DNA from 2 places in the Bradyrhizobium sp. BR 10261 genome. Region 1 is predicted to be linked to the other one. Evidence: predicted binding sites of a transcription regulator. Region 1 holds the regulator's gene; the other holds the start of a gene.
The links. The regulator PhoB, encoded in region 1, activates phosphate uptake and scavenging genes when phosphate is short. The targets are predictions, from matches to a motif close to TGTCATNNANCTGTCAT.
Positions count from the first base shown of each region.

Region 2: HYH07_RS18135 (putative 2-aminoethylphosphonate ABC transporter substrate-binding protein) is a predicted target of PhoB. The motif match lies at 4,237-4,253, and genes of this name have one in related genera.

Region 1 covers NZ_JACOFQ010000016.1:97,760-105,580, forward strand. The annotation lists gene pstS (phosphate ABC transporter substrate-binding protein PstS) at 1-636, shown strand, start outside; gene pstC (phosphate ABC transporter permease subunit PstC) at 824-1,813, shown strand; gene pstA (phosphate ABC transporter permease PstA) at 1,815-2,660, shown strand; gene pstB (phosphate ABC transporter ATP-binding protein PstB) at 2,657-3,478, shown strand; gene phoU (phosphate signaling complex protein PhoU) at 3,490-4,206, shown strand; gene phoB (phosphate regulon transcriptional regulator PhoB) at 4,229-4,942, shown strand; gene HYH07_RS20045 (GcrA family cell cycle regulator) at 5,035-5,547, opposite strand; gene HYH07_RS20050 (aspartate aminotransferase family protein) at 6,014-7,216, shown strand; gene argF (ornithine carbamoyltransferase) at 7,216-7,821, shown strand, end outside.
Region 2 covers NZ_JACOFQ010000014.1:55,856-63,676, forward strand. The annotation lists gene HYH07_RS18120 (TIGR03364 family FAD-dependent oxidoreductase) at 1-211, opposite strand, end outside; gene HYH07_RS18125 (putative 2-aminoethylphosphonate ABC transporter permease subunit) at 196-1,914, opposite strand; gene HYH07_RS18130 (putative 2-aminoethylphosphonate ABC transporter ATP-binding protein) at 1,931-3,034, opposite strand; gene HYH07_RS18135 (putative 2-aminoethylphosphonate ABC transporter substrate-binding protein) at 3,134-4,171, opposite strand; gene hpnH (adenosyl-hopene transferase HpnH) at 4,960-6,120, opposite strand; gene ispH (4-hydroxy-3-methylbut-2-enyl diphosphate reductase) at 6,156-7,082, opposite strand; gene HYH07_RS18150 (MMPL family transporter) at 7,543-7,821, shown strand, end outside.

The DNA.
Region 1 (7,821 bases):
GGCAAGATCACCAAGTGGGACGACGCCGCGATCAAGAAGCTCAATCCGAACGTGAAGCTGCCGTCGGAGGCGATCACCGTGGTTCGCCGCTCGGACGGTTCGGGCACCACCTTCAACTTCACCAACTATCTCTCCAAGGTCAGCGCCGACTGGAAGAGCAAGGTCGGTGAGGGCACCGCGGTCGAATGGCCGGTTGGCGTCGGCGCCAAGGGCAACGAAGGCGTTTCGGGCAACATCAGCCAGACCAAGAATTCGATCGGCTATGTCGAGTACGCCTACGCCAAGCAAAACAAGCTGACCTACACCAAGATGGTCAATAAGGGTGGCAAGACCGTTGAGCCCGCCACCGAGGCCTTCCAGGCGGCCGCCGCCAATGCCGACTGGTCCAAGGCGCCCGGCTACTACGTCATCCTGACCGACCAGCCCGGCGACAAGTCCTGGCCGATCACGGCGGCGACCTTCATCCTCATGCACAAGGATGCCACCGACAAGGCGGCCTCGCAGGAAGCCATCAAGTTCTTCCGCTGGGCCTTCAAGAACGGCGCGAAGGCAGCCGAGGAGCTCGATTACATCCCGATGCCGGACAGCGTCGTCCAGCAGATCGAGAAGACCTGGTCTGCCGAGATCAAGAGCTAAAGCTCTGAAGTCCGACGCTCGTGCCCCGTCGTTCCGGGGCGCGAGCGTGGCGAGCGAACCCGGAATCTCGAAATTCCGGGTCTGGTCCTTCGGACCATCCCGGAATGACGCGGGACAAATCGTCGACAAGACCGCTCCTTATCGGCGGCATGCAGATAGCGTAATACAGGGGATCGGCGTGGCAGAAATGGCTGTTCAGAGCGATGTAGTCGACGACGCTGGCCCCTATGATCGCGCGAAGGCCTTGAGCGCGTTCAAGCTCGGCGATGTCACCTTCTACTGGATCACCCGGCTTTCCGCGATCTCGGTGCTCCTCATCCTTGGCGGCATCATCCTGTCGCTAATCGTCGGTGCCTTCCCGGCGATGAAGGAATACGGCTTTGCGTTCCTGTGGACGCAGCGCTGGGCGCCGTCGGCCGATCCGCCCGTGCTCGGCGCGCTCGGACCGATGTACGGCACGCTCGTCACCTCCTTCATCGCGATGCTGATCGCCATTCCCGTCGGTCTCGGTATTGCGATCTTCCTGACCGAGCTCTGCCCGCAATGGCTGCGCCGTCCGATCGGCATGGCGGTGGAGCTGCTCGCCGGCATTCCCTCGATCATCTACGGCATGTGGGGCTTCTTCGTGCTGGGGCCGTTCCTGGCCAATACCTTCCAGCCCTTGATGATCAGGATCTTCGACGGCGTCCCGGTGCTGGGCGCGATCTTCGCAGGTCCCCCGTCCTATCTCAGCCTGTTCAATGCCGCGCTGATTCTCGCGATCATGGTGCTGCCCTTCATCACCTCGATCTCGGTCGACGTGTTCAAGACCGTGCCGCCGGTGCTGAAAGAGGCCGCCTATGGTGTCGGCTGCACCACCTGGGAAGTGGTGCGTAGCGTCGTGATCCCCTACACCCGTGTCGGCATCATCGGCGGTGTCATGCTGGCCCTGGGCCGCGCGCTCGGCGAGACCATGGCGGTGACCTTCATCATCGGCAACTCGTTCCGCATCTCGTCATCGATCTTCGCGCCTGGCACCACGATCTCGGCGGCGATCGCATCCGAATTCGCCGAGAGCGACGGCCTGCACCAGTCCGGCTTGATCTTGCTCGGCCTGTTGCTGTTCGTGCTGACATTCTTCGTGCTCGCCGCCGCCCGGCTGATGCTGCTGCGCCTGGAAACGAAGGCGGGGAAGTGACATGAACCCGATTTATGTACGCCGCCGCCGCAAGGACATCATCGTTCGAGGGCTCTGCTTCGGAGCCGCCGCCATCGGCGTTACCTGGCTCGCGCTGATCCTGCTCACGTTGCTCTATAACGGCATCGCCGGCCTGAATCTCGACCTGTTCGTCGCCGATACCCCGCCGCCGGGCTCGACCGAAGGCGGCCTGCGCAACGCCATCGTCGGCTCACTGATCATGACCGTGATCGGCGTCGGCATCGGCGCGCCGCTCGGCCTGTTCGCCGGCACCTATCTCGCCGAGTACGGCCGTAACGACAAGCTGACCTCGGTGATCCGCTTCATCAACGACATCCTGCTGTCGGCGCCCTCGATCATCATCGGCCTGTTCATCTACGGTGCGGTGGTGGTGCCGATGCGCGGCTTCTCGGCGATTGCGGGCTCGCTCGCGCTGGCCGTCATCGTGATCCCGGTGGTGCTGCGCACGACCGAGGACATGTTGCTGCTGGTGCCGAACGCGCTGCGCGAGGCCGCTTCCGCCCTCGGCCTGCCGCGCTCGCTGGTGATCAAGCGGATCGCCTATCGTGCGGCCCGCTCCGGCCTCATCACCGGCGTGCTGCTCGCCACCGCCCGCGTCGCCGGCGAAACCGCGCCGCTGCTCTTCACCGCGCTGTCGAACCAGTTCTTCAGCCTCGGCCTGAACAAGACCATGGCGAACCTGCCCGTCACCATCAACAATTTCGTCCAGAGCCCTTACGCCTATTGGAAGCAGCTCGCCTGGAGCGGTGCGCTGTTGATCACGCTCACCGTGCTTGCCCTGAACATTGGCGCCCGCATCCTCGGTGCCGAGAGGACCGCAAAATGACCGACCTGTCCGTATCCGTGAGCTCCAACGCTCACCTCGCCTCGCAGCAGCCGCTGCCGGAAGCTCCGGCCAAGGTGACGGTGCGCAACCTCAATTTCTATTACGGCGAGCACCAGGCGCTGAAGAACATCAATCTGACGCTCGGTACCAACCGCGTCACCGCCTTCATCGGCCCGTCCGGTTGCGGCAAGTCGACCCTGCTGCGCATCTTCAACCGGATGTATGACCTCTATCCGGGCCAGCGCGTCACCGGTCAGCTGATGCTGGACCAGACCAACATCCTCGACCCCAAGCTGGATCTCAACCTGCTGCGCGCCCGCGTCGGCATGGTGTTCCAGAAGCCGACGCCGTTCCCGATGACGATCTACGAGAACATCGCCTTCGGCATCCGCCTCTATGAGAAGATCTCGAAGTCCGAGATGGACGACCGCGTCGAGAAGGCGCTGCGCGGCGGCGCGCTGTGGAACGAGGTCAAGGACAAGCTCAACGCCTCCGGCCTGTCGCTCTCGGGCGGCCAGCAGCAGCGCCTCTGCATCGCCCGCACCGTCGCGGTGCGGCCTGAAGTGATCCTGTTCGACGAACCCTGCTCGGCGCTCGATCCGATCTCGACCGCCAAGGTCGAGGAGCTGATCCAGGAACTGTCCGAGAACTACACCATCGCGATCGTCACCCACAACATGCAGCAGGCGGCCCGCGTCTCCGACAAGACCGCCTTCATGTATCTGGGCGAGCTGATCGAGTTCGACGACACCAGCAAGATCTTCACGTCGCCGTCGGACCGGCGCACGCAGGATTACATCACCGGCCGGTTCGGCTGAGGAGACAGGACATGGCTTCCGAACATACCGCAAAAGCCTTCGACACCGACCTTCAGGAGCTCACCCGCCTGGTCGCCGAGATGGGCGGCATCGCCGAGCGCATGATCGTCGATTCCGTCGATGCGCTGATCCGCCGCGACGTCGCGCTGGGCCAGCGCGTCGTCACCATCGATGCCGAGCTCGACGCGCTCCAGAAGAAGATCGAGGAGCGCGCCGTGCTGACCATCGCGCGCCGCCAGCCGATGGCGGTGGACTTGCGCGAGATCGTCGGCGCCATGCGGGTTGCGACCGACCTCGAGCGCATCGGCGACCTCGCCAAGAACATGGGCAAGCGCGTCGCGGCGCTGGAGACGGATTTCCATCCGCTCAAGCTGTTCCGCGGCCTCGAGCACATGACAGACCTCGTGCAGCAGCAGGTCAAATCGGTGCTGGACGCCTATGCCGCGCACGATCTGCCGGCGGCGATGGCGGTGTGGAAGGGTGACGAGGAAGTCGATGCCATCTGCACCTCGCTGTTCCGCGAGCTCCTCACCTACATGATGGAGGATCCGCGCAACATCTCGTTCTGCATCCATCTGATGTTCTGCGCCAAGAACATCGAGCGGATCGGCGACCACGCCACCAACATCGCCGAGACCGTATTCTACATGATCGAAGGCCAGGCCATCACCGACAAGCGGCCGAAGGGCGACATGACGACGTTCGCCACGACGGTCCCGAACACCTGATTACGCAAGGAGCGACGAGCCCATGGGCGCACGCATTATGGTGGTTGAGGACGAGGAAGCTCTGACCGAGCTTCTCCGCTACAACCTCGAAGGCGACGGCTATGACGTGGAGACGGTGATGCGCGGCGACGACGCCGACACCCGCCTCAAGGAGCACATCCCCGATCTGATCGTGCTCGACTGGATGTTGCCGGGCCTGTCCGGGATCGAGCTATGCCGCCGGTTGCGGACGCGATCCGACACCAAGCAGCTGCCGATCATCATGCTCACCGCGCGCGGCGAGGAGAGCGAGCGTGTCAGGGGCCTTGCCACCGGCGCCGACGATTACATCGTCAAGCCGTTCTCGGTGCCCGAGCTGCTCGCGCGGGTGAAGGGCCTGCTGCGGCGCGCCAGCCCCGAGCGGCTCGCGACCGTGCTCGCCTTCGGCGACATCGAGCTCGATCGCGAGAAGCGCCGCGTGGCGCGCTCGGGCCGGCCGATCGATCTCGGACCGACCGAATATCGCCTGCTGGAGTTCTTCCTGGAGCATCCCGGCCGGGTGTTCTCGCGCGAGCAGCTACTCGACAGCGTCTGGGGCCGCGACATCTATATCGACGAACGCACCGTCGACGTGCATATCGGCCGCCTGCGCAAGCTGCTCAATCTCGGCCGCGAGCAGGACCCGATCCGCACCGTTCGCGGCGCAGGCTACGCGCTCGACGATCGCTTCGCGAAGGCCGAGCAGACGTCAAGCTAAGCTGCCCGCCAGCAAACAAAAAAAAGCGCGCCAGGTGGCGCGCTTTTTTTCGTCCCGGCCTGTACCGCGACGATGTCGTCTGAACCAAGTACTCAGCGCGTGCCCGGCTTCGCCGGCGCCCGTCGGCGATCCGCCGCCGGCTGATACGCCACGCGCGAGTGCTGGGCGCAGTAGGGCAGGCCGGAGAGCGCCTTGCCGCCGCAGAAGAAGAAATCCGGGCTTGAGGGATCGCCGACCGGCCAGTGGCAGGTGGCCTCGTTCAATTCGAGCAACGAGAGCCGCTGGCTCATCGGCACAACGTTGTCGTAGGTAACAGGTTCAGCCTCGACCTCGACCTCGAAAGCTTGCGCAAGCGCGGTGTTGCCGCGCGCCATGGGGCGGCTCACCCGCATCATGTGCTGCGCGGGACGCGCCTTGCGCGGCCGCGGAGCTGCTGATGAGGGGCTCTTGGCGCGGCCGGACAGGCCGAGCCTGTGCACCTTGCCGATTACGGCGTTGCGGGTCACGTTTCCAAGCTCAGCGGCGATCTGGCTGGCCGAAAGTCCGGCCTCCCAGAGCTTTTTCAGCTGCTCGACGCGATCATCTGACCAGGTCAAAACCGTCATTGCATCCTTTCCTTCGCCGGCGCCAGCCATCTGCGGGGCCTCACGACGAATGCCTAAGCTTCGAAAAACCCGTGCCGCCAGAATCCCTTAAGGCTCGCCGGGCGCACCAGATGCGCCCGAACGTTTACGCCGGTACATGAGGACTTTTGGGATCAGAACCGCTGCACGAGATGTCGTATCTGACAAGCCAAACGCTACAATATGCCGTGACTCACGCGCAAGAGTCCGCCGACTCGCGTCCACATGTTCCGTGGCGAAAATCCCGCAAAATCGCCACCGCAAGACTACGGATTCAGCGTTTCGCGAGGCTTTCCGGGCGGCATTGACACCCGTATTGCCAAGCATAAGATAGTCGCGCGTGCCGCCCTTAAAAGGCGGCACGTTTCGTTTTCCGGGCCAAATGACGCGCTGCGCCATGCGTGTTCAGGCCGTCCGAAACATCCTGATGACCACCAAAGAGATCGTCATGACCAACAGCGCCGCGCCGCATTTGCTCCCCGTTTTCGCCAGGGCCGATATCGGTTTTGAGCGCGGTGAAGGCGTCTGGTTGATCGCAACCAATGGCGATCGCTATCTCGATTTCACCTCGGGCGTTGCGGTCAATGCACTCGGCCATGCCCATCCGGCGCTGGTCAAGGCGCTGCAGGAGCAGGCCACGAAACTCTGGCACATGTCGAACCTGTTCCAGAGCCCTGACGGCGAGAAGCTCGCTGCGCGTCTTTGCAATGAGAGCTTTGCCGACTTCGTGTTCTTCTGTAATTCCGGCGCCGAGGCGCTGGAGGGCGTGATCAAGCTGGTCCGCCATCATCACTTCTCCAAGGGCCATCCGGAGCGCTATCGCATCATCACCTTCGAGGGCGCCTTCCACGGCCGCACGCTCGCGACGCTGGCCGCGACGGGATCGGCAAAATATCTCGAAGGCTTCGGTCCGCCGATGGACGGCTTCGACCAGGTCCCGCATGGCGACATCGAGGCCGTGAAGAAGGCGATCGGTCCACATACCGCCGGCATCCTGATCGAGCCGATCCAGGGCGAGGGCGGTGTGCGTCCGGCGACATCAGCCTTCCTCAAGGCGCTCCGCCAGCTCTGCGACGAGAAAGGCTTGCTGCTGGCCTTCGACGAGGTGCAGACCGGCATGGGCCGCACCGGCGATCTCTTCGCCCATCGCCGCACCGGCGTCACACCCGACGTGATGTCGCTGGCGAAAGCGCTCGGCGGCGGTTTTCCGATCGGTGCGATCCTGGCGACTGCAGATGCGGCCGCCGGCATGGGCCCCGGCTCGCACGGCTCGACCTTCGGCGGCAATCCGCTGGCGATCGCGGCCGCGAACGCCGTGCTCGACGTCATGCTCAAGCCCGGCTTCTTCGACCACGTGCAGAAGATGTCGCTGCTGCTCAAGCAGAAGCTCGCCTCCGTGATCGACCGTCACCCCGATATCGTCAGCGAAATCCGCGGCGAGGGGCTCTTGATCGGCATCAAGGCCGTGGTGCCATCGGGTGATCTGGTCGCAGCCTTGCGCAACGAGAAGCTGCTCACCGTCGGCGCCGGCGACAATGTCGTGCGCTTCCTGCCGCCCTTGATCGTCACCGAGGCGGAAATCGAGGACAGCATCGTCAGGCTCGAACGCGCCTGCACGGCGCTGTCAGGCAACAAGCGGGCGGCAAGCTGATGAGCAAGGCACCCAAGCACTTCCTCGATATCAACGAGCTGCCGCTGTCGGAGCTCAAGAGCATGCTCGCGGCCTCCTCCGCCATGAAGGCGAAGCAGAAGGCGCATCAGCCGGTGCGTCCGCTCGAGGGCAAGACGCTGGCCATGATCTTCGAGCGTCCGTCGACCCGCACGCGCGTCTCGTTCGACGTCGCCATGCGCCAGCTCGGCGGCGAGCCCATCATGCTCACCGGTGCCGAGATGCAGCTCGGCCGCGGCGAGACCATTGCCGATACCGCGCGCGTGCTGTCGCGCTATGTCGACGCCATCATGATCCGCATCCTCAACCATGAGGCGCTGCTGGAGCTCGCGGCGAATGCCACCGTTCCTGTGATCAATGGCCTGACGCGGCGTTCGCATCCGTGTCAGGTGATGGCCGACCTCATGACCTATGAGGAGCATCGCGGCCCGATCGAGGGCCGCACCGTGGCCTGGACCGGCGACGACAACAACGTGCTGGCGTCCTGGGCGCATGCCGCCGAACGCTTCAAGTTCAAGCTCAACGTCGCAACGCCGCCGGAGCTTGCCCCGAAGAAGGTGATGCGCGACTGGATCAAGGCGACGGAC
Region 2 (7,821 bases), on a different contig from region 1:
CCCGCTGCCAGCACTGGCCGCGCTGCTGCCCGGTAACGGTGACGAAACCGAAATTGCGGATCGAGGCGCCGTTCGCCCTTGCATCGCGCTCGATGACCACGACCCGCAGGCCGCGGCGCACGCCCGCAAGCGCGTGGGCCAGACCACAGATGCCGCCACCGATCACGGCCAGATCGAATTCGTCCCCGGACACGCTCACCGTTTTCTCCACATCTGCGCGCGCGCAAGATAGCCCTGCGTGAGTAACATATAGCTGGCGCGTGTGACGGCCGCCGTGGCGAACACCACCATGGCCATGGCTGCCGCCGGGGCCACGTCGCCCGCGTCATCCATGTTGAGCACGGCGATCGCCGCAAGCGTCGTGTGCGGCGCGTAGATGAAGACCACCGCTGATACGGTCGTCATCGCGTTCACGAACAGGTACATGGCGATATCAAGCACGGCCGGCAGGCAGACCGGCAAGGTCACGCGCATGAAGGTACGCCAGAACGGCACCTTTAGCGATGCCGAAACGGTCTCGAACTCCTGGTCGATCTGCTTGAGCGCGGTCACCGCGGTCAGGTGCGAGACCGAGTAGAAATGCGAGATGGTGCAGATGACGAGGATGGCCATGGTGCCGTAGATGAAGTTCAGCGGATTGGCCGGGTTGTTGAAGAAGAAGATGTAGCCGAGGCCGAGCACCAACCCGGGAACGGCCAAGGGGAGCAGCGCGAGAAACTGCACGAAGCCTCTGATGGCACGAAAGCGCGGGGTCTTCTCGACCAGATAGGCGCCGGTAAAGATCGCCGCGGTTCCGAACAGCGCGGTGAGCCCGGCCATGACCAGCGAGTTGAAATAGCTGCGCCAGCCGCCGCCATCCATCATGTCGAAGTCGAAGTTCTTGAAGCTGGGCGTCAGATTGTAGGGCCAGAGCGTCGCGATCGAGGCGAAGAACGACACGCCGAGAATGACCAGGATCGCGAATGCGACCAGCGAGCAGATCGCCAGCAGGCTGCGATCGATCGCGGTGTCGGGCTTGGGCGTATACGGCACGGCGCGCGCGGAGAGCAGCGCAAGCTGGCGCCGCTGCATCAGCTGGTCCACGACGAAGGCCAGCGCCGCGGGCAACAGCAGGATCAGGCCGACCACCGCGCCCATCTGGAAATTCTGCTGCCCGACCACCTGCTTGTAGATGTCGGTCGCGAGCACGTTGAACTTGCCGCCGATGACCTTGGGCACGCCGAAATCGGTGATGACGAGGGTAAAGACGACGAAGACCGCGCTGATCAGCCCGTAGCGCGCGCCAGGAATGGTCACCGTCCAGAAGGTGCGGTGCGAACTTGCCCGCAACGCTTCCGCGGCCTCGTACAGACGCGCGTCCGAAATCGCCAGCGCCGTGGTGATGATGATGAGCGCATGCGGGAAGGTCCAGAACACCTCGCCCATGACGATGCCGATCGGGCCGTAGATCGATGCGCCGAACAGCATCCATTTGACGAGGCCCTGGTTGCCGAACAGGTAGACGAGACTGATCGCGGGCAGCAGCGAGGGCGCGAGAATCGGGATCTGCGCGATGATGCGGAACAGTCCGCGCCCTGGCATGCAGCTGCGGGTCAGCCCATAGGCGTAGACGAAGGCGAGCAGAACGCAGATGAACGTGCTCAGCAGCGAGACCCAGATCGAGTGCCAGATCGAATTGGCCAGCGCTGGACTTGCGAAATAGGCCTGGAAATTGGCGAGGCCGACGAAGCTGCCATCTGCCGCCTGGAAGCTCTTGGACAGCAGCGCCCAGAGCGGCAATAGCACGGTGACGATCAACCAGAGACCGAGCGCGACCACCGCGCCGCGCATGATCCAGTCGTCGCGCCCGAGCTTCTGCCGCAGCGGTGCGATGGGGGCGGCACGGTCCGGCAGACTCAGCGTCTCGGTCGTCATCGCTGCTGTCCCGTGTCTAGGCCGGCCCGGAGCGCGGTTGGGCAAATACGCGCAACCGCTGCGGCGGCAGTGCGACCTCGATGGTCGCGCCCGAGGAAATGCCGAGGTCGCGCACGGCGTTGATGGAAAAGTCGGCCGAGAAATTCAGGTTGGTGCCGCTCGCATGCAGGGTCGTCGCGAAATGATTGCCGATGAATTCCATCACGCCGACCTGGACCGAGAGGCGATTGTCCGCATGCTCGCCGATGTCGCGCACCACCACGTCCTCCGGCCGAAGGCAGACCGTGACGGCCGCGCCCTCGGCGAGCGGCACCTCCTCGCCGAAATCGAGCACGGCCCCGCTGACGTCAGCGCGCTTGCTGGTGACGAGGCGCCCCTCCAGAAAGTTCATCTTGCCGACGAAGTCGGCGACGAAAGCCGTCGCGGGGCGGCCGTAGATCTCGTCGGGCGTGCCGACCTGCTCGATCCTGCCATGGCTCATCACCACGATCCGGTCGGACATGGTGAGCGCCTCCTCCTGATCGTGGGTCACCATGATCGTCGTCAGCTTGAGGCGTTGCTGCAGGTCGCGGATCTCGCCGCGCAGGCGCGCCCGGACGCGGGCGTCGAGGGCGGACAGCGGTTCATCCAGCAGCAGCAGGCCGGGCGATAGCGCCAGCGCGCGGGCGAGTGCGACGCGCTGCTGCTGCCCGCCCGAGAGCTGGGCCGGATATTTGCCGGCCTGCTCGGGCAGGCCGACGAGTTCGAGCAGCTCCTTGACCCGTTTGTCGGTCTCAATGCGAGGCGTGCCTGCGGATACCAGGCCGTAGGCGACGTTGTCCTTGATCGTCAGGTTCGGGAACAGCGCATAGGACTGGAACACGATGCCGAAGTCGCGCTTGGCGACCGGCAGCGTCGAGATATCCCGCCCGCCCTGATGGATCGACCCGGTGGTCTGCACGTCGAGGCCGGAGATGGCGCGGAGCAGCGTGGTCTTGCCGCAGCCGGACGGCCCGAGGAATGAGACGAACTCGCCCGGCATGATGTCGAGATCGACAGTGTCGAGCGCGGTGAACGCGCCGAACTTCTTCGAGAGGTTGCGGATGCGGAGATAGGGCACCGTCGTTGGCGTGCTGTCCATTCTACTGTCCCGCATTGACCGGCGGCGCGCGTGCACCGCCGGGTTCGTTGCTCCGAGAATCCCGGGCGGGATGCTCAGTTCAGGTCTTTCAGTTTCTGTTCAATTCTTGGGTTCGGACTTGCCGTCGTAGCGCTTGCTCCACTCTGCCAGGATCTTGTCGCGGTTCTCCGCGGCCCAGGCGAAGTCGTTCTTGATCAGCATCTTGTCGATGTCACCCTGGATGAACTCCATGGAGCTTGCGATGCCAGGCAACGCGACGATGGCGAAGTTCTCGGCGTAGAGCTTGTTGGCCTCCGGCGTCGCCGCCCAGTCGACCAGCTTCTTCGCCGCCTCCACCTCCTTGGTCGTCTTCATGATGCCGATCGCCTCCATGTCCCAGCCGAGGCCTTCCTTGGGCAGGACGATGCTGATCGGCGCTCCGCCCTTCTTGGTCTTGTTGGCGCGATATTCGAACGAGAGGCCGATCGTGTACTCGCCGGCGGCGGCCTGCCGGCACGGCTTGGAGCCGGAATGCGTGTAGGCCGCGATGTTATGGTGAAGCTCATCCATGTACTTCCAGCCTCCGTCCCAGCCGAACATCTGAAGCCAGGCGGAGACCATCAGAAATCCGGTCCCCGACGAGGCCGGGTTCGGCATGGCGATCTGTCCCTGATAGACCGGCTTGGTCAGATCGGCCCAGGACGCGGGCTCGGGCAGGTTCTTCTTGCCTGCTTCCACGGTGTTGACGCAGAACGCGGATGCCCAGACGTCCATGCCCACCCATTGCGGCGAGGCGGCGGGATCGCGCATCTTGGCGTCGACCTTGTCGAGACCCGCAGGCGCGTAAGGCATCAGCATGCCTTCCTTCTGCAGCAGCATCAGCGAGGTTGCGGCAAGACCCATGACCACATCGGCCTTGGGGTTTGCCTTCTCCGCAAGGAGTTTTGCGGTGATGATGCCGGTGGAGTCGCGAACCCAGAGGATGTTGATGCCGGGATTGGCCTTCTCGAAGGCGGCCTTGTAGGGCTTGATCTGGTCGGCCTCCAATGCCGTGTAAACGGTGAGGTCTGCCGCGCGAGCTGCAGTCGCGAGGCAGAACATGGCGGCGGCGATCGACGCAACAGCGCATCGCAGACCGGTTGTCGTGCACGGGTTCATGTCGGGCTCCATCGATGTTGGCCAGGGGGCCGGCGCCGTCAGGGCAGGGAACCCGGTATTGTTAGATGACATTCCCGTGACGCGCATGTCGGATTTTGTGCACGGCGCGCCTCGATTGCTGTGTCTCTGCACATCTTGAGTGCAGTATCGGCTCAAGTGCACCGCAACTTCGCGGGACTTCCGCCCGTCACGGTCGAGGACGGTGCGACGGTTGCAGCGGCGCTTGACCTTGCCGGGCGGGGAATGGACTTGCAGATGCGGTGCATCTGACGAGCTCAGGACATTGCGAGGCGTTCGTCACCTTCGATCGCAAGCTCGTCAAGTCCGCGAAAGCAGCAGGCCATGCGGGCGTTCGCGAGGCACGGTAATCGCGGCGGAACGGGATCGAAAGGCGAGGTCACGGCCTCCGGCGGGAGCGATTGCCGCAAAAAGCCAGCATGGCATCATGCCACGGTTCTGCCCGACGCGTCAAACGATATTCGTAAAATACGAAATTGCGCCGGTCTCAATTGCTGCCGACGGACGATGTGGAGGGTTGCGAAGACGCGCACGTGCTGCAGATCCGCGATGCTTTCTGGTTTGCCGCTGATTGGGTTGACGCAGCAATGGCTTGACCGAATGAGCCGCGTGCCGGCGAGCAACCGCGCTTCTACTGTGCATGGGGTTGTATTTCGCCTTTTGCAAGGACGAGGACAAGCATAGAGGAGAGGGCCGCTCGCGCCGAGCAAAACAAAAGGCCCGATCGCCATCGGCGATCGGGCCTTGTTCGTTGGCGCCGGCTTGCGCGCTTACGCCGCCGTCGAAGCCTTCCGCGCCGCCTTGGCGGCAGCAGCCTCGGCCTCGTCCTTGCGGATCTCCGACAGCTTCTTCTGGACCTGCTCGGAGAAGATGTACTGCGCCGGGCGCTGCTTGGAGAGGTCGATCTCGGGCGCCATCGGGCCCGTGGTCCTGATGCCGCGCAGCGACACCCACATCGCCTTCAGCGGGTTGTTGAGGGCTGCGGTCGCCGCCGTCGGCTCGTAGCCGCAATGGGCCATACAGTCGGCGCACTTCTCGTAACGACCGGTGCCGTAGCTGTCCCAGTCGGTGGTCTCCATCAGCTCCTTGAAGGTTTTGGCGTAGCCTTCACCGAGCAAATAGCAGGGCTTCTGCCAGCCGAAGATGTTGCGCGCGGGCATGCCCCACGGCGTGCATTCGTATTCCTGGTTGCCGGCGAGGAAGTCGAGGAACAGGCCGGAGTGCATGAAGTTCCACTTCTTGCCCTTGCCCATCGCGAAGACATCGCGGAACAGCTTCTTGGTCTTGGTGCGGTTGAGGAAGTGCTCCTGGTCAGGCGCGCGCTCATAGGCGTAGCCGGGCGACATCGAGACGCCGACGCCGAGCTCGACGGTGAGGTCGAGGAATTTTGCGATCTCCTCTGCCGGATGGCCGTCGAAGATGGTGGCGTTGACGTTGACGGTGAAGCCGCGCGCCTTCGCCGCCTTGATCGCGGAGACGGCGCGGTCGAACACGCCAACTTGCGACACCGCCTTGTCATGGTGGTCACGCAGGCCGTCGAGATGCACCGAGAAGAACAGGTAGGGCGAGGGCTCGAACAGGTCGAGCTTCTTCTCCAGCAGCAGCGCGTTGGTGCAGAGCGAGACGAACTTCTTGCGCGCGACGAGGCCGCGCACGATCTCGCCGATCTCCTTGTGGATCAGCGGCTCGCCGCCGGGGATTGCCACCATCGGCGCGCCGCACTCGTCGGCCGCGTCCCAGCACTCCTGTGCAGTCATGCGGCGGTTGAGGATCGCATCCGGATAATCAATCTTGCCGCAACCGACGCAGGCGAGGTTGCAGCGGAACAGCGGCTCGAGCATCAGCACGAGCGGATAGCGTTTGCGGCCAAGCAGTTTCTGCTTGAGCAAATAGCCGCCGATACGCATTTCCTTGAAGAAGGGGATTGCCATTACACGTTTCTTTCTGGGCTTGAAATTCGGGTAGGTCAGCTTGCAGCCAGCTCGGCCGGAAGCCTGAATTCGATGTTTTCCTCGCGGCCGGGAAGTACCGAGACCGTCACCGGTCCGATCCGCCGCAGCGCTTCGATCACGTCATCCACCAGCACCTCGGGCGCCGAGGCGCCGGCCGTGAGGCCGACGGATCTCGCACCTTTCAACCACTCCGGATTGAGCTCGCTTCCATCGGCGATCAGATAACTCGCGACGCCAGCCTCGGTGCCGATCTCGCGAAGCCGGTTCGAATTCGAGCTATTGGCAGCGCCCACCACCAAGATCACGTCGACCAGCTTGCTCAAGTCCCTTACCGCAGATTGGCGGTTCTGTGTCGCATAGCAGATATCCCGGATGTCTGGGCCTTGAATATCTGTAAATTTGGCCTGAAGGACCTCGATAATGCCCCTGGTGTCGTCGACCGACAGGGTGGTCTGGGTGATGTAGGCCACTGGCGTATCGGCAGGCAGCGTGAGGGCCTTGGCTTCCGCGACGCTCTGGACCAGCAGAACCGGCCCGGGAACCTGGCCCATCGTGCCCTCGACCTCCGGATGGCCGGCATGGCCGATCAGGATCAGGGTACGGCCCTTGGTGATGTAGCGCTTCCCTTGATTGTGAACTTTCGTGACCAGAGGGCAGGTGGCATTCAGCACCGGCAGGTCGCGGGCGGCAGCCTCCTCCTCGACGCTGCGGGCGACGCCATGGGCACTGAAAACGGTCACGGCCTTCGGCGGAACTTCAGACAGCTCCTCGACGAAGATGGCGCCCTTGGCCTTCAGGCTCTCGACCACGTATTTGTTATGCACGATCTCGTGGCGCACGTAGACCGGCGGGCCGTATTTCTCCAGCGCTCGCTCCACGATCTCGATCGCGCGCACCACACCGGCGCAAAAGCCGCGCGGTTGCGCTAGATAAACTTCCATTGGACGCCCATCACGCAAGTTGCACCAATCCGCTTCATTGTCCCGGCGGCACCCCGATATGGTCCCATGCTGCAATATCCGCACCATCGGTGTCGCAACCGCGGTAACCGCCCACCCCATCGGGGGCCTCGGCGCATGCAGGCACAGCACTTTGTGTCAAAAAATCGGCAATAAGGAAAGGTGGGAATGAGCTGCTGGTTCCCGGCAGTGCCGATCAAGGTATTATAGTAGTCGACTTACAAGAGCCCGGACGGCGACGTTTGTGCTCATCCCTCCGTCACTTTGCCGCCTCAAGTCTCCGGCTATACCGGCCGTCCCGCATGATTTTGCCACGGTCTCCCGGCGTTCACATCGAACCTTGTTCCGCTGAGAACCACTCAAAACAGCAATAGGTTTCGCTCCGGAACTCCGATAAACAGCGGGCGTTTCCGGCAAGCTGTTAACACCAGAAAGAAAATACGTGCTGCAAAGCGTAGTCGTTGCCATCGTCAGGGCCTGCACCCGGTTTGCCTCCCTCGTCGTCGTTCTCGGGCTCCTGCTGGCGGTGGGGGCGGGCTATTACACGTCCAAGCACTTCGCCATCAACACCGACATCAACTCGCTGATTGCCCAGAATCTGGACTGGCGCCAGCGCGATCAGCAGTTTGACCGAGCCTTCGATCGCGACGCCACGATCCTCGCGGTTGTTGAGGCCAGGACGCCAGAGATGGCAAACGCGGCGGCTGACGCGCTGTTTGCC